Cohaesibacter sp. ES.047: one gene and its partner. The protein of the gene in region 1 interacts with the protein of each later gene in a pairwise test. Links are inferred from orthologs where the notes say so. Each region holds a gene or a part of one and is shown on either strand. Other genes may lie near its edges.

Region 1 (8,682 bases):
GGTTTCGAACGGCTCGCTCTCCTCGGAATCAAATCCGATCACATCAAAGCCATTGTCAGCCAGATCATCGAGCGCGCGCGCGAGGTTTGGCACGGTAACCATCGACATCATGTCAAGGCCGCCCGATGCTGTCTTGGCCAGAATGCCGGATTCTTCGGGGCTGTGCCTGCCGGTCATGATGATGGCCTTGGCACCCAAGGCAACCGCCGAGCGGATGATTGCGCCGACGTTGTGCGGATCAGTGATCTGGTCGAGAATCACAACCAGCTTGCTGTCATAGATATCCGAAATATCCAGCGGCGGAAGGTTGCGGGCAACGAGAAGGGCGCCCTGATGCACCACATCACGCGCCAGATTGTCGATATCCTTGGGGGAGGCGGGCTCGACGAGGCCATCAAGGCGTGCCGGATCCCCCTTGAGCTTGCGGATCTCGTCCACCAGCCGCGCCTGCGCATTGGTCGTGGCATGCAGGCGGATCAGCTCGCGGCGCGGGTTGGCCACGGCACTGGCGACCGCATGAATGCCGAAAATGCGGACGGTCTCGTCGCTGCTTTTGCGGCTTGGGCGGTTGGAGGTCTCCGCGGCGTTGGCCTGCCGGGCCTTCTTCTGTTTTTGGGAACGGTTTTTTGTCATGAGGGGATTTACCGTCAAAAAGGGGATGAGAGCAAGTAAAAGGAGACGAAAAGGCGCATATCGAGTCTGATTAGCCAGATGAGGTCTGTCTTGTCGTTGGGCGGGAGTGGGTGGCCCTGACGCTCAACTGATTGAAAATGTCTCTTTCAGCCAGTTTTTCGTTGCGGTGTAGTCCGATCCGTCTTCAGCCTCGCCATGGCCAGTGCGCAAGGTGATGTGTGTGACCTTTGCGCGCGCCTGTTCGAGTTGCACTTCCAGATGGGCGGAGGCATCGGCGTCGCGTCTTTCATCCCAGAGACCGGATAGGATAAGCACAGGCAAGCCGTTGAGCGGCTCCGGACGCACCATGCTTGGGGATTGGGGTCTGAGCAAGGCTGCTCCGGCAATGAGGGACGGTCGCTGCCAGAGAATCGCTGCCGCCATGATCGCGCCGCTCGAATAGCCAATCAGTACAGGGGGCTTTGCCCAGTCGGGGTTCCGGTGTTTCAGATCCCTGATGAAATCCGCCAGGTCACCCGCATCACGGGCGATTTCGTCATAATCGAGCGAGAAATCCTCATTTCGTCTGATAAAGGAGTAGCCTCGTCTCTGGCTGTGATGGCCTCGAATGAAGATCCCCGCAACGCGCAGAGACAGGCGCGCAAGGAAATCAGCGCCATCGGTTTCCGAGCGTCCAGAGCCATGCAGGAAGATCAGCGGATGGCCGTTCGCGCTGCGCATATTGGTGTTATGGTAGAACGAGTCGGCAGATGACATGGGCATCACAGGCTTAGCGATTGATAACGCTCCTATTTGACTGCAAATATCCCCAGACCAATACGGGAATTTTGCGATACTCACAAATTTGCAAAATCCCTGTTGACTTCACCCATGCGGTTTTGCATAAAGCCGCTCACGAACTGACCGCGACTTGGCGGGCTTTTCGAGACCATCCTGTTCGCAGGGACAGGACGCGAAGCTTGGAGGAGTGTCCGAGTGGTTAAAGGAGACGGACTGTAAATCCGTTCGCTATGCGTACGCTGGTTCGAATCCAGCCTCCTCCACCATCTTCGCTTACGTCTCGCGCGGGTGTAGCTCAATGGTAGAGCAACAGCCTTCCAAGCTGATGACGAGGGTTCGATTCCCTTCACCCGCTCCATCATTGTTTCTGTTACACCTTTGTCGTATTCGTTGGTCCGAAAGTCCTTTCGTGTCGGTCTTTTTGTATAGAACCGGGTTTGCGGCTTCTTTCACAAGAGGTGCGGCCTTTTAGCGCAGAAGTATGCCAACGACGTTTGGCCCGACGACGAGAGCTGTTTCCATGGCTAAGGAAAAGTTTGAACGTAACAAGCCGCATGTGAACATCGGCACGATTGGTCACGTTGACCATGGTAAAACTACCCTGACAGCAGCGATCACCATGACCCTTGCGGAAACTGGTGGCGCGACGGCGAAAGCCTATGACGAGATTGATGGTGCGCCTGAAGAAAAAGCACGCGGCATCACGATCTCTACGGCTCACGTTGAGTATGAGACGGAAAACCGTCACTACGCTCACGTCGACTGCCCGGGCCACGCTGACTATGTGAAAAACATGATCACTGGTGCGGCTCAGATGGACGGCGCTATCCTGGTCTGCTCTGCAGCTGATGGCCCGATGCCCCAGACCCGTGAGCACATCCTGCTTGCCCGTCAGGTTGGCGTTCCTGCGCTTGTTGTTTACCTGAACAAAGTTGACCAGGTTGACGATGAAGAGCTTCTCGAGCTTGTTGAAATGGAAGTTCGCGAACTTCTGGACAGCTACGAATTCCCTGGCGATGATATCCCCATCGTTAAAGGCTCTGCTCTTGCTGCCGTTGAAAACCGTGATCCGGAAATCGGCCGTAACTCCATCACTGAGCTGATGGCTGCGGTTGATGACTACATCCCGACCCCGGAACGTCCTGTCGACCTTCCGTTCCTGCTGCCGATCGAAGACGTTTTCTCGATCTCTGGTCGTGGTACGGTTGTTACCGGTCGTGTTGAACGCGGCAAGGTGCATGTTGGTGACGAGATTGAAATCGTCGGCATCAAAGACACTCAGAAAACCACCTGTACCGGTGTTGAAATGTTCCGCAAGCTGCTGGACAGCGGTGAAGCAGGCGACAACGTCGGTGTTCTTCTGCGTGGTACCAAGCGTGAGGACGTTGAGCGCGGTCAGGTTCTTTGTAAGCCGGGTTCAGTTAACCCGCATACCAAGTTCAAGGCAGAAGCCTACATCCTGACGAAAGAAGAAGGTGGTCGTCATACCCCGTTCTTCACCAACTATCGTCCGCAGTTCTATTTCCGCACCACCGACGTGACCGGTGTTGTGACCCTTGATGAGGGCGTGGAAATGGTTATGCCTGGCGATAACGTGAACATGAATGTCGAGCTGATCGTACCGATCGCCATGGAAGAAAAGCTGCGCTTCGCTATTCGCGAAGGTGGCCGTACCGTCGGCGCCGGTATCGTTGGCGCTATCGTCGAGTAATCCACTCGATCAAAAGAATATTGCGAAGCCCCGGTCAGACCTCTGGCCGGGGCTTTTTGTTGTGGGGATGTTGTGCTGTTGCAAAGCAGCTTTCTCATTCTCGTCTAGCGAGGGGAACTCTGTTCAGAGGATCTGCCTTTCTAACCCATAGCAAAGCTAGGATCGGCTTGAATTGACAAAGCGTTGCTTGAGCTTCTCGGTTCTTCGGGGCGAGTAAAGTGGGGTGGAATTGTGTAGTGTTGAGTAAAAACACCCGCATAAGTAGTAGAAGTTTATTAACAATCCCATGCAATAGTTCGATTACTTTTTACTAAGTATAACATTGCGTGAGGAAAAGATGCGCTATTCAGTATCCGCAAAGGTCATCACGATCGTTATGGTCTTGAGTCTCGTGATCGTCGCTCAGTCCGTGTTCAGCGTAATGCAGCTGGGCAAGATCGGTCAGGAAATCGAGACAATTGCCGAATCTGACATTCCGTTGACCGAGGTCTTGAGTCGGATTACGACGCATCAGCTGGAACAATCCGTGATGTTTGAGCGGATCCTGCGTCTCAACGGATTGGTTGAAGGGGATATTCCGGCCCAGAAGTCGGCTGCCGAAACCAGATTCACTGACTACGCAGCTCTCGTCGAGCAGGAAATCCAGCAAGGGGAGCGTATTGCCGAAAAAGCGCTCGAGCATACTTTTGATGAAAAAACGCGCTCTCAAATTCAGCATGTCGTAACGGCACTCAAGCAGATTGAAGCCGAGCATCGTACCTACGATAAACATGCAGCGCAGATCATTGCCTATTCGGATGCCAACGACACCGACAAAGCCCTCGCAATGCTTCAGACAATTGAGCAAGAGGAAAAGAAGCTCAATCGGGAACTGGTAGAGCTTCTGCGACAGATTGAGGGGTTCACCCTCAAGGCAACACGCACGGCAGAAGAGCATGAGAAGACAACGGAGTATGTTCTCATCATTATCGCCATTGTTTCGACGCTACTCGGTGTTGCTGTCTCTAGTTTTCTCACGCGAAAGACCGTCACGTTACCCTTGCGCCAAGTTGTCGCCGGGCTGGAAAAGCTGTCGGAGAATGATCTATCCGCCAGCGTTTCGGTCAAGGGCAATGACGAGATCGCAGATCTGGCGCGGGCATTTGATCGCTTCAAGAAGAAGCTTATTCATATGCGCCAGCTGGAAGAGGAGCGAGAAGAAGCCGATCGCAAGAGTATTTCTGAGCGGCGGAAAATACTTTCGATCATGGCGAGTGAGGTTAAAGACAAGACCGAGGAAGGCATTGATGTGATTGCCGAAAGCGCGGGCGAAGTGAGGAGCCAGTCGATGGAGATGCGCGATTCTCTGGAGCAGGCCAATAAAAGTGTTTCGCAAATATTGGCTCAAGCTCAGGAAACCCATGCGCAGTCTCAGGAAGCCGTCGAACTTTCGGAGGAACTGCTCACCGCGATCAGTGAGGTGGCCGAGAAAACGGATATGTCCAACAAGCTGACCGTGGAGGCCGTTTCCTTGTCTTCCTCCTCGCAAGGCACGATTGCCGAGCTGGCAACGGCCGCCGACAGCATTGGTCAGTTTGTATCTGTCATCAGCGACATCGCAGAAAAAACCAACCTTCTGGCACTGAATGCGACGATCGAGGCGGCAAGAGCCGGGGAGGCGGGGCGCGGCTTTGCCGTTGTTGCTGCGGAAGTCAAGGATCTGGCCGAGCAAACCAACAATTCGACCAAGCAGATTTCTGAACAGGTCGTAACCATTCAGCAGAAGACGAATGCTGCCGTCTCCTCCATGGATCAACTGATCCAGAGTACGCGCGGACTGAGCGAGATGGCCGCCACCGTTGCCTCGGCTACGGAAGAGCAACGCGCGACCACCGAAAATTTCGGCCGTATTGTCAGTGAATCCGGCCGCTCGGTCGGGATGATGTCAACGGGCATGTCAGAGGTGGCCCAGATTGCCCAAAGGACTCTGGCTTTCTCTGGTGCAATGAGCGAGAAGACAAACAGCATGTCCATGACGGCGCGGAGCTTGCGTGAAGAGATCCCTGCCATTATTCAAGCTTCGCTTGACGCAACCGAGCAACGCTCGGAAGCCAGAATCGACACTGATGTGCAGGTGAAGGGCCGCGATGAAATGGGTGAGTTTGTGACCAAACTGTCCAACATCTCCAGCAAGGGTGCCTGCATGTCGGATATCGGGCGCGCGGTTTCCGATCCCATCCAACTGGATATGCCAGACTTGGGCTGGGCCAACTACAGGAAGATTTGGGCCAGAGACCAAAAGATCGGACTTGAGCGGATCTAGGGGTATTGGTTTGTCTTTATGGGATTTCAAATTGAAAGCCATGATCCCTCTCTATACATGCAGCACATGCTGCCGTTCGTGAACTTCCTGCGAACGTCAGCAATCCGCCCTGTTGAACAATTGATGTTTCCGGTCAGGTGAATTTCCTGCTTTTCAACGGATGCTGCAAATATCGGAACAGACATTATCGCAGTCAGATGATTCCACCGATTGTTGATTGGTCTGCAAACCGGGCCCTTCTCTTTGCGTGGCAGATGGATGACCTGATGCTATGACATGAGGAAACAGGCTTATTCTTTTCCACCTGTTGATTTTTTGTCATATTGCTGTCTTTTCCCTTGCGGTTGAGATCGAAAGCCAATAGGTAGTCACCATCCTGATTGTCACTGACTGTCACGAGATAGGGGTGTAGCTCAGCTGGTAGAGCATCGGTCTCCAAAACCGAGGGTCGGGGGTTCGAGTCCCTCCGCCCCTGCCATTTCGTGCTTGATCTTACGGGTCAAGGTATTATATATGGTGTCAATCCTATGAACGCGCGAAACTTGTTTCGCGCGTTATTATATGTGAGCGGCTAACTAAATGGCTAAAACCAACCCTTTTACATTCTTGCAGCAAGTGCGTTCCGAAGCGTCCAAGGTTACTTGGCCGACGCAGAAGGAAACGGCGATCACCACAGTGATGGTGTTTGTGATGGTGGCACTTGCCTCTGTCTTCTTTCTGCTGGCTGATCAGGTGTTGAGCTTCGGCGTCAGCTTTATTCTCGGATTGGGAGGGTAAGGCATCATGACAAAACCAAAGCGATGGTACATCGTTCACGCATATTCGAATTTTGAAAAGAAGGTTGCTGAAGACATTCGCCAGCAGGCTGAGCGGAATGGACTTGGTGAGCTTTTTGATGAGGTTCTTGTGCCAACCGAGAAGTTTGTCGAGGTTCGGCGCGGACGTAAGGTGGAATCCGAGCGCAAATTCTTCCCCGGCTACGTGCTGGTGAAGATGGCCATGACGGACGATGCCTATCATCTGATCAAGAATACCCCGAAAGTTACTGGCTTTCTGGGGTCCGATAACAAGCCCATTCCCATCTCGAATGCGGAAGCCGAGCGCCTGTTGTCGCAAGTTGAGGACGGTGTCGACAAGCCGATGCCGACCATTACCTTTGAAGTGGGTGAACAGGTTCGGGTTTCCGATGGCCCGTTTGCTTCCTTTAACGGGCTCGTGGAAGAGGTGGACGAAGAACGTGCACGTCTGAAGGTGACTGTGTCGATCTTTGGTCGCGCGACGCCAGTCGAGCTCGAATATAATCAGGTCGACAAGCTCTGATTGTGACTAACCGGGTGCCGTGTTCTTTTTGAGCCGGCGTCCTTCGTTTCGTGCGGGAGATTGGTTCATTTGCCAAATGGGCTGTCCGACCGCGCGACTTTCTCGTTTTAAACTACTGCTCCAAATCGGGAGCGTTAGGGAAAGAACATGGCAAAGAAGATTCAAGGGTACCTGAAACTTCAGGTACCGGCAGGGGCGGCTAACCCGTCTCCGCCGATTGGTCCCGCTCTCGGTCAGCGCGGCCTGAATATCATGGAATTCTGTAAGGCGTTTAACGCCAAGACACAGGAAATGGAAAAGAATCAGCCGATTCCGGTGATTATTACCATTTACCAGGACAAGTCTTTCACTTTCGAGATGAAGACACCGCCTGCGTCTTACTTCCTGAAAAAGGCTGCAAACGTGCAGAAAGGGTCTTCTGCTCCTGGTCGTGATGTTGGTGGCAAGGTTACCAAAGCACAGGTCAAGGAAATCGCGGAAGCGAAAATGAAAGACCTGAACGCCAACGACATCGAAGCTGCGATGTTGCAGATTGAAGGTTCCGCCCGCGCGATGGGTTTCGAGGTGGTGGGGTAACGTCACATGGCTAAAGAAGGTAAACGCGTTCGCGCTGCTCGCGAAAAAGTCGACGCTACTGCAACATATTCCCTCGAGGAAGCAGTCAAGCTCGTCAAATCCGGCGCACTCGCCAAATTCGACGAAACCGTCGAGATTGCTCTCAACCTTGGTGTTGATCCGCGTCATGCCGACCAGATGGTCCGTGGCGTTTGTCAGCTTCCTGCCGGCACCGGTAAAACCGTTCGTGTCGCTGTTTTCGCTCGTGGCGATAAAGCAGAGGAAGCCAAGGCTGCTGGTGCAGACATCGTTGGTGCAGAAGATCTGGTGGAAATCGTTCAGGGTGGCAAAATCGATTTCGATCGTTGCATTGCATCCCCTGACATGATGCCTCTGGTAGGTCGACTCGGCAAGGTTCTCGGCCCGCGCGGCATGATGCCGAACCCGAAAGTTGGCACCGTAACCCCTGACGTTGCGCAGGCTGTCAAGGACTCGAAAGGCGGCTCTGTCGAATTTCGTGTTGAAAAAGCCGGTATCGTTCATGGCGGTGTTGGCAAGGTCAGCTTTGAAGAATCCGCGCTCGTTGACAACGTAAAAGCGTTTGTTTCTGCGGTTTCCAAGGCTAAGCCGACCGGCGCCAAGGGCACCTACATGCAGAAAATGTCCCTGTCCTCCACCATGGGGCCAGGTGTACGTGTAGATCTTGCTTCTGTCGAATAAACCGATTAGAAGTCAATACTGATTCCTCCCGATTCTTGTCGGGGGGATGTCTGACTATTGTTTATCGCGGAAAAGTTATTCGACTTACCTCCTGTGATTTGCAAGATCGCAAGATCATGTGCGCGGCGACGTCTTTCGGGATGTCTCCAAACACACAGTCAGACTGCCTGTCCAAGACTGCGGGTGTCAATCGCTTTGCTGAAAAGTGAGAGACTTAAATATCCAGCACAGATGGGGTGGACTAATGAGACAAAGGATTTTGTCTGTTGGTCGAACCTATGCTTGCCGTGTTCCTGATCCATCGGGGCGGCAAGGAGGACAGGTCCCTTCGTGCCAGGACTCCTTGTCGATTTCGTTAGGGTGAACTGGTCAAGTGTAACCTCCGGTTTTTGCCTGTTTGGGGCAGGGGCCGGTAACTGGAGAGAAGGCATTGGATAGAGCGGAAAAGCAAGAAGCTGTTTCGGCCCTTCATGAAACGCTGAAAAGCGCGGAAGTTGTGGTTGTAGCTCACTATGCTGGCCTCACCGTTGCAGATATGACCGACCTTCGCAGTAAAATGCGTGATGCCGGTGCATCGGTGCAGGTTGCCAAGAACCGTCTTGTCAAGCTCGCTCTTCAAGGCACGGATGCTGAACCAATTTCTGACCTGTTCGCAGGCCAG
Region 2 (8,812 bases), 320 kb from region 1 along the record:
TCTCAAACCCCGCCCACGCAATTCTCTGAAGTCCCTGCTCGGCCAGTTCAACCACTGGCGCACCCAGTTGCCGACGATGAAACACACCGAGCTGGCGGAGATCATTCTTGACGAGTCCGGCTACACAGAGATGTGGCAAAAGGACAAATCCCCCGACGCACCGGGACGCCTCGAAAACCTCAAGGAACTCATTCGTTCCATGGAGGAATTCGATTCCCTGCCCAGCTTCCTTGAGCATATTGCCCTCGTCATGGATCGCGATGCAGGCGAAAGCAACGATGCGGTTTCGATCATGACGCTCCATTCCGCCAAGGGGCTGGAATTCAACACCGTCTTCCTGCCCGGCTGGGAAGAAGGCTTGTTCCCCCATCAGCGCGCTTTGGACGAATCCGGCACACGCGGCCTCGAAGAAGAACGCCGTCTGGCCTATGTCGGCATCACCCGCGCCAAGAAACGGGCCAAGATCTATGTCGCCTCCAACAGGCGCATCCATGGTCTGTGGCAGAATTCCATCCCCTCGCGCTTTCTCGATGAATTGCCGATCAAGCATGTGGATGTCGAAGAGAGCCAATCCACCTATGGCGGCTATGGTGCCTCCGGTGTTGGCGGCTCGATCTATGGCAAAAGCCGGTTTGGTTCCTCCGACCCCTTCGAAGGCTCCTACGAGACGCCGGGTTGGAAACGGATGCAGGCCAACAAGGCCAACCGCAGCCGTGAGAAAAACCCGCGCCAACCGGGCCGTGGGTCTTCGGTTATCGAGGGCGAACTGGTCGCCAAGAGCGTGTCCGAGGGCCCGGCCCGCTACAAGGTGGGCGAGCGTGTGTTCCATCTTAAATTTGGCTATGGCGAAGTGAAATCGGTTGAGGGCAACAAGCTGACCATCCAGTTCCAGACCGGCGTGAAGCGCGTGCTGGATTCCTTTGTCGAGAAGCACTGAGCCCCGTCACACCTTGTCTTTGTTGCCCGGACAGGCTATCGACAGGCGGATAACGCCAAGTGAGAGCTGATCTATGCCCCAATATCTCTATGCCGAAGGCAATGCCGACGAAATTCAGGCCGCCGCCAAACATCTGGAAGCCGTATTCGAGGAAGACGGCTTTGCCATCTCCAATTTCGAAATCGATGAGGAGCGCGGTCTCTGGGCCCTGTCGCTCTATCCGGCCGAAGAAGGGGTAAGCGATACCTACAAGATTGCTTTGGCCGAGCTTTCATCCCTGTCCATGGCGCTGCCCCTCAAGATCGAGGAACTGGGGGACATCGACTGGGTGACCAAATCCCTTGAGGGACTTGTTCCCGTCGAGGCAGGTCGTTTCGTCGTGCATGGATCGCATGACAAAGGAAAGCTCAACACCGACGGCCGCATCGCCGTGCAGATCAACGCAGGGCAAGCCTTTGGCACCGGCCACCACGGAACCACAGCAGGGTGCCTCAAGGTGCTGTCAGAAGAGCTGCGCGGTTTTCATCCCTTGCGCATTCTCGACCTTGGCACCGGATCTGCTGTTCTCGCCATTGCGCTGGCCAAACTGCTCAAGCAGGAAATTCTGGCAACCGATATCGATCCGATTTCCATCGAAACAGCAAACGTGAACACGCGCATCAACGAGGTCCATCAGCTTGTCAAGACCGCTGTTGCCGCTGGCTTCAGCCATCCAGTGTTTGGCGAAAAAGGGCCTTTTGACCTGATCGTCGCCAATATTCTGGCCGGACCGCTGTGCAAAATGGCACCGGACATTGCGCATCACACGGCGCGGGGAGGCCGGGTCATTCTTTCCGGCCTTCTGCCTCACCAACGGGCGCGGATCATCGCGGCCTATCGCACGCAAGGCTTGAGGCTTGTGCGCACGGTTACGCAGGACGGATGGCTGGTGCTGGTCTTCAAACGCTAGGCTCGACAACCAGCGCTTCAATGCGCGCTAAATCAAGCCAACCGCGTGTCTTCTCGATGCAGAATGAAGAACACAGACAAAAAAAGAGAAAGCAGGAATGCCTGCTTTCTCTTTTTTCGTTGGCTCTACGGGCATGATCCTGGGATCAACCCTTGCTTCTTCGTCAACCGTCCGGGGAAACGGGACGTTAAAGGACTTTGGAGCGTGTCGTCTGATTGTGTGAATCACCTGAGCACATGAGATCTTGGTCCATCGGGTAGAAATGATGGCTCAAAACCAGACGGCGTGCTTCTTGCTCGCGCGACTGTATCATGCGCTCAAAGGCACGGCTGAACATGAACATTGTATGGGGAATCCTTCTCATCACGGGTCTGCTCGGTGACCCGATGTTTGGCGGGACTATGATGCAGCACGCATCTGGGCACAATTGCCAGCTGCTCAATCCAGCCAAGCAAAAACCTGATAGCTCATGCAGTGCGGAGATTTTGGAATTTGGACAAGAAAAAAGCGGGCCATGGCCCGCTTGTTCTTTGGAACAAAGTTTGAAAACGGTGTTCCTCCCGTCTTCGGTCCTCCGGTTCGATCCTTGAGCGCCATATTATCGGGGGCGTCTTCAAAGCTCCGGAGGAACCCTCGCGAACTTAGTCGCGAGAGTCGATGTTCAGGCCGTCAAGACCATCGATACCACGGTCAGCCATGTATTCGTTGACGAAGCGTTCAGCCTGTGCTTCACGAGCCTGGATATATTTGTCGAATGCGCGGTTAAAGAAGTTCATTGTGATTTCCTTTCTCTGGTTTTCTTTCTTGTCCCTCTGGACAGCCTCAATATGGGCTCATCGACCATGTTATAAAAGCGCTGAATGAACACGCCAGCCATGCAAAAATGCATATCGTGGTTTTTAGCGATGCATTTTCAGCAGTGTTATATGGAGTTTTTCCTCGCTCGGTGTCCCTGAGCCTTGTACCGATGCCCGCCCACATCCGCTTGCCCCAGCCAGGCAAACCTGTCACTCTCCGGCGTACAACCCTCCGCCCAAACGCTGGATATCAATGCCAACCCACTGTCTTTAGGGGAATTTTCGATGTATCAAGACTTTTCCGATCAAGCCTGCCCCGATCAGGGCCGCGTGCGTATTCCGATGTTGCGCGAAGAACTTCAAGAGCAGGGCCTGACCGGTTTCATCGTCCCAAGAGCTGACGAATATGGTGGCGAGAATCTCGCTCTCTATGCCGAGCGCCTCGCATGGCTGACCGGTTTTACCGGCTCTGCAGGAACCGCTGTCATCTTGAAATCGAAGGCCGCCATTTTCATTGATGGTCGCTACACACTGCAAGTCACAGATCAGGTGGACACGGACCTGCTCGAACCGGTCTCGGTTCCCCAGCATACACTTGCTGGCTGGATTAAGAACAATGCCACCAAAGATGACATCATTGGCTTCGACCCATGGCTTCACACGGAGGCTGCGGTCAAACGGCTGGAAAAGGCCTGCGAAAAGGTCGGTGCCCGATTGGTCGCAATTGAGGCCAACCCGATTGATGCCATCTGGACGGATCAGCCAGACCGGCCAGACGAGCCGATCACACCGCATCCGCTGTCCCTTGCAGGCGAGCCGGCTGAAGACAAGCTCGCCGCAATCACCAAAACCTTCAGGGATGAGGCCGATGCGACCTTCATCACCCAAGGCGACAGCATTGCATGGCTGTTCAATATCCGCGGTGCCGATGTTCCCCGCGCGCCGCTCCCGCTTGCCTTCGCCATCCTCTCAGCCGATGGCCGCGCATGGCTGCTCACCAATCCCGACAAACTGGATGCATCGGTGCGAGATCACCTGCCAGACAATGTGATCGTCAAGCCGCAGGCTGATCTGGAGACGATCATCAAGCAAGACATCGGACCCGAAAAAACGTGGCAACTCGATGAAAATCTGGTGCCATATGCGGTCAAAAGGATGATCGAAGAGACAAAGAGCGCCATCATCAAGGCACCGGATCCGTGTCTCATGCCCAAAGCGGCAAAGAACGAAGCAGAACTCACCGGCATGAGGACCGCTCACCAGCGTGACGGCATTGCGCTTTGCCAGTTCTTCCACTGGATCGACACAATGGCCCCAAGCGGCAACCTTGACGAGATCTCAGCTGCCAAGGCGCTGGAAGACTTTCGCGCTGCGTCCGGCTGCCTCAAGGATATTTCCTTCGACACCATTTCCGGCGCAGGCGCCAACGGCGCAATCGTGCATTACCGCGTGACCGAGGCGACCAATCGCACCTTCGAGCAGAACTCGCTTTATCTGGTCGATTCCGGTGCCCAATATCCAGACGGCACCACCGACATCACGCGCACGGTGGCCATCGGAACCCCGAATGATGAAATGAAGGACCGATTCACGCGCGTGCTCAAGGGCATGATCGGCCTCTCCATGGCCCTGTTCCCTGAGGGCACGACAGGAGCCCAGCTCGACACGCTCGCTCGCTTCCATCTCTGGCAGGCCGGGCTGGATTATGCCCACGGCACCGGCCACGGCGTCGGCTCGTTCCTCTGTGTGCATGAAGGCCCGCATCGGATCTCCTCCGCTGGCCGCACAAAACTGGAAACCGGCAACATCCTCTCCAATGAACCGGGTTATTACAAATCCGGCGCATGGGGAATTCGCATTGAAAATCTGCTTATCTTGTCAGAGCCAAAAATCCCGGACGGTGGGGAAAAGGCGATGCATGCCTTTGAGACCCTCACCTTGTGCCCGATCGACCAACGCCTGATCGCGACAGAGCTCCTGACGGCCGAGGAGAAAAACTGGCTCAACGATTATCATCAACGCGTTTTTGCCGAATTGTCAGCAGATCTCGATGAAGAAACCCGCGCATGGCTGGCCGAAGCCACCAAGCCTCTGCATTGAGTGGGACAGAACAAGAGGAGTGGATCACCCCGCAATGAGGGCGATCCATTCATCCTCGGTCATGATTGTGATCTCAAGCTCCTCAGCCTTCTTCAGCTTGGACCCCGCTCCGGGACCGGCAACGAGAATGTCGGTCTTCTTGGAGACCGAGCCGGACACCTTGGCCCCAAGGCTTTCTGCCTGATTCTTGGCTTCGCTTCGGCTCAGGCGCTCAAGACTGCCAGTAAAGACAACCGTCTTGCCTGACACCGAGCTGTCGGACTGCACAGCTTCCGCTTCTTGAGGTGTAACCTCGGCCAGTAGCGCGTCGAGCACGTCCTCGTTATGCTGCTCGCGGAAGAAATCAACAACAGATCGCGCAACAATCGCGCCGATACCGTCGATGTCGAGCAAATCCTGCCAAGTGTCGCTATCCCCCTCGCCTGCCTTGATCATCGCCTCGCGCAAGGCAGGAAAGCTGCCATAATGCCGACCCAACAGCTTGGCCGTTGTCTCGCCCACATGGCGGATGCCCAGCGCAAAGACAAAGCGGTGGAGCTCAACCGAGCGGCGCTCATCGATGGCATTGAACAGGTTGCGCGCTGACGTTGCGCCCCATCCGTCTCGATCTCGCAGCCGGTCCCCGCGCGCCTTTTCTTTATCGATCTTGCTCAGTTGGAAAATATCTGCAGCGTTGCGGATCATTCCCTCTTCAAAGAAAGCCGAGACCTGCTTCTCGCCCAGCCCATCAATGTCCATGGCATTGCGCGAGACAAAGTGCTTGAGCTGTTCCTTTGCCTGCGCGGCACAGATCAGCCCGCCAGTGCAGCGCCGGATGGCATCCAGCTCGCCATTTTCCTTTTTCTCCCGCACGGCATTGGACCCACACACGGGGCACGTTTCGGGAAAGACAAAGGGCTCTGTGTTTTCGGGCCGCAATTCCATCACGGCACCCACGACCTGAGGTATGACGTCCCCGGCTCGCTGGACGATGACCGTGTCACCGATCCGCACGTCCTTGCGCTCAATTTCGCCCTCATTGTGCAGCGTGGCATTCGAAACCACCACCCCACCGACTGTGACAGGCTCAAGCTTTGCGACAGGGGTCAGGGCACCGGTGCGGCCGACCTGAATCTCGATATCCTTGAGGATCGTCTTGGCTTTTTCGGCCGGGAACTTGTGCGCAATCGCCCAGCGCGGAGCGCGCGAGACAAATCCCATCCGCCGTTGATAATCGAGACGGTCCACCTTGTAGACCACACCGTCGATATCATAATCAAGCAAAGCGCGCTGTGCCTCGATGCTGGCGTAATGCTCAAGCAGCCCATCGATGGTTTCATGACGCTGCATCTGATCATTGACAATAAAGCCCCAGCTGGCGATGCGCTGCACGGCGTCATATTGCGTCGGAGCCAACTCCTCGCTCACCTCGCCCCAGGCATAGGCAAAGAAGGACAGATTGCGGGATCGGGTGATCTCGGCGTCGAGCTGACGCAAGGACCCGGCTGCAGCATTGCGCGGGTTGGCAAAGGTCTTGCCGCCGGTCTCTTCCTGCCGTTTGTTGAGCGCCAGAAACTCGGAGCGCGGGAAGAAGACCTCGCCGCGCACTTCGACAACCGCGGGGATGTCTTGCCCCTTCAGCTTGTGCGGGATGGCATCGATGGTCTTGAGATTGGCGGTGATATCCTCACCGACCGATCCGTCGCCGCGCGTCACGCCATAGATGAGTACGCCATTTTCATAGCGAAGAGACGCCGAAAGGCCGTCGATCTTAGGCTCCGCCGTGATCGCCAACCCTTCCTCAATCCCGATACCCAGAAAGCGTCGCACCCGTTTGGCAAACTCTGCCACGTCTTCGTCACTGAAGGCATTGTCCAGCGAGAGCATCGGCACCGCATGGGTGATCTTGGCAAATTTCTCAGATGGTGCGCCTCCCACCCGTTTGGTCGGGCTGTCCTCCCGCCGAAGATCGGGGAACCGAAGCTCCAGCGCCATATTGCGCCTGCGCAGAGCGTCATATTGCCCATCAGTGAGAAGCGGCGCATCTTCGGTATGATAGAGCCTGTCCGCCTCGGCAATTTCCTCGGCAAGGTAAGTCAGTTCCTGCTTGGCTTCTGTCGCATCAAGCTGGTCGACCTTCTTTTCTCTCAGTCTCTCGCGATCCAATCTCAGGCCCTCACCTTATCACCGGTAATCAGGCGGCGCGCAGCAGCGCGCGCCTCATCCGAAATAACATCGCCAGCGAGCATGCGGGCAATTTCTTCTTCCCGGTGATCGCCATCAATGATCGTTACACCGGTCGCAACGCGTTTCTCGCCCTTGACCGCGTTCTTGGCAATGCGCATGTGCGCATCGGCACGAGACGCCACCTGCGGCGCATGGGTAACAGACAACACCTGAACATTCGTGGCAAGCCGCGCAAGACGCCGCCCAATGGCATCAGCCACAGCGCCGCCAACACCCGTATCAATCTCGTCAAACACCAGCGTGGGGGCCGAGCCTTTGTCTGCCATGGCCACCTTGAGCGCGAGCAGAAAGCGGGACAACTCGCCCCCCGAGGCCACTTTCATCATGGGGCCGGGGCGCGTGCCCGGGTTGGTCTGTACCCAGAATTCGATCTGATCAATGCCTTCGGCAGCACGCGCTTCGGCGTCGCTGGACTGATTGACAAGAAACTGCGCACTTTCCAGCTTGAGCGAGGGCAATTCTGCCATCACCGCCTTGATCAGCGCCTTGGAGGTCGTCGCGCGGTCCTTGCTCAGCTTTTCGGCTGCCTTGTCATAGGCTTCACGGGTTTCTGACGCAGCAGTGCGCAGGGCCACAAGCCGCTCTTCGCCGTGATCAAGCGCATCAAGCTCACCGCGCATCTTGTCAAGCAACCCGACCAATTCATCGGCTGGAAGCTTGTGCTTGCGTGACAAGGCCCTCAGGGCAAAGAGCCGCTCTTCGGTCTGCTCAAGTTCTCGGGGGTCAAAATCGGTCTGCCGCTGCGCCTCTTCCAAGCTACCGCGCGCTTCCTCAAGAGCATTGAGGGAAATATTCAGGTGGCTCAGCGTCTCATCCAGCAGACCGGGCATCTGCTCGGTCTTGCGCTCAAGACGCCGCATCATGCTCGCAAGGGTGGGAATGGGAGACCCGTTGCCATCCAGCGTCTCAAAAGCTTCGCTGAGATCGCCGGCGATCTTCTCCGATTGCATCATCGCAGTGCGGCGTGCGGCCAGTTCGTCTTCTTCTCCCGCAACCGGACCAAAGGCCGAAAGCTCTCCAACGGAGGCCGTGAGATAGTCAGCTTCCTTGCGGGCGTCTTCTATTTTGCGTTCCAGATCTGCAAGATCCTTTTGCGCCTTTCGCCAGGTCTTGTAGCGCGTCGAGACAGTCTCCACTTTGCTCTGAAGACCGCCAAAGGCGTCAAGCAATCCCCGATGGATGGACGCGTCCACAAGGGCTCGATCATCATGCTGACCATGAATTTCAACCAAGCCCTCGCCTAGCTGCCGCATCATGCCTGCGCTGACCGGTTGATCATTGACGAAGGCGCGGGTCCGGCCATCAGCATTCTGGACGCGCCGAAGGATCAGCTCCCCGTCGCCGTCAAGGCCCTGCTCTTTCATGAAAGAAAACACCGGGTGATCAGGCAAGAGATCGAACATGGCGACCACCTGTCCCTGCTTCTGCCCTTCCCGGACAAGACCACCATCACCGCGCCCACCCAGAGCAAGCGACAGGGAATCCAGCAGGATAGACTTGCCGGCGCCCGTTTCACCGGTCAACACGGTCATGCCTTCGGCGAATTCAAGATCCAGCCGGTCAATCAATACGATGTCTCGAATAGAGAGTGAGGCGAGCATTGGTCCCTCATGAACAGGATGGCCGAAAGCGGCCATTCCACTTACTCGGATTCGCGGGTCATGCTAAGCTGAAACCGCTGGCAAAAGCAATCGCGCACTGCCCGAAACACATGAACAAAGCGTGATCATTTCCCCAGCTTATTTCGCCTCAGGCAAAGAAGACGGGCGCTGATGCCAAGATCGTCAGGCGATCAGCTGAAGA

What was found.
Region 2: the proteins of rplK (region 1) and CPH65_RS23265 interact in binary tests that used the Escherichia coli proteins (3 or more experiments, as listed by UniProt). The link is inferred for Cohaesibacter sp. ES.047 from one-to-one orthologs.

The regions. Positions count from the first base shown.
Region 1 is NZ_LT907844.1:4,698,701-4,707,382, reverse strand. What follows is about bases 5,790-8,607. They hold rplK (50S ribosomal protein L11), read left to right. Parts: upstream 5,790-6,893; coding sequence 6,894-7,322; downstream 7,323-8,607. Other genes in these bases: rplJ (50S ribosomal protein L10), read left to right, coding at 8,452-8,607; rplA (50S ribosomal protein L1), read left to right, coding at 7,329-8,021; nusG (transcription termination/antitermination protein NusG), read left to right, coding at 6,210-6,746; secE (preprotein translocase subunit SecE), read left to right, coding at 6,006-6,203. In the rest of the region: CPH65_RS21685 (RNA methyltransferase), read right to left, coding at 1-633; CPH65_RS21680 (alpha/beta hydrolase), read right to left, coding at 757-1,353; tuf (elongation factor Tu), read left to right, coding at 1,934-3,124; CPH65_RS21660 (methyl-accepting chemotaxis protein), read left to right, coding at 3,462-5,426; more of rplJ, read left to right, coding at 8,608-8,682. UniProt on the Escherichia coli protein: Forms part of the ribosomal stalk which helps the ribosome interact with GTP-bound translation factors.
Region 2 is NZ_LT907844.1:5,019,057-5,027,868, forward strand. The notes cover bases 1-2,948. They hold CPH65_RS23265 (50S ribosomal protein L11 methyltransferase), read left to right. Parts: upstream 1-1,010; coding sequence 1,011-1,886; downstream 1,887-2,948. Other genes in these bases: CPH65_RS23260 (ATP-dependent helicase), read left to right, coding at 1-937; CPH65_RS24865 (hypothetical protein), read right to left, coding at 2,528-2,662. In the rest of the region: CPH65_RS23270 (aminopeptidase P family protein), read left to right, coding at 2,969-4,783; NAD-dependent DNA ligase LigA, read right to left, coding at 4,808-6,928; DNA repair protein RecN, read right to left, coding at 6,931-8,610; CPH65_RS23285 (outer membrane protein assembly factor BamD), read right to left, coding at 8,802-8,812. UniProt on the Escherichia coli protein: Methylates ribosomal protein L11.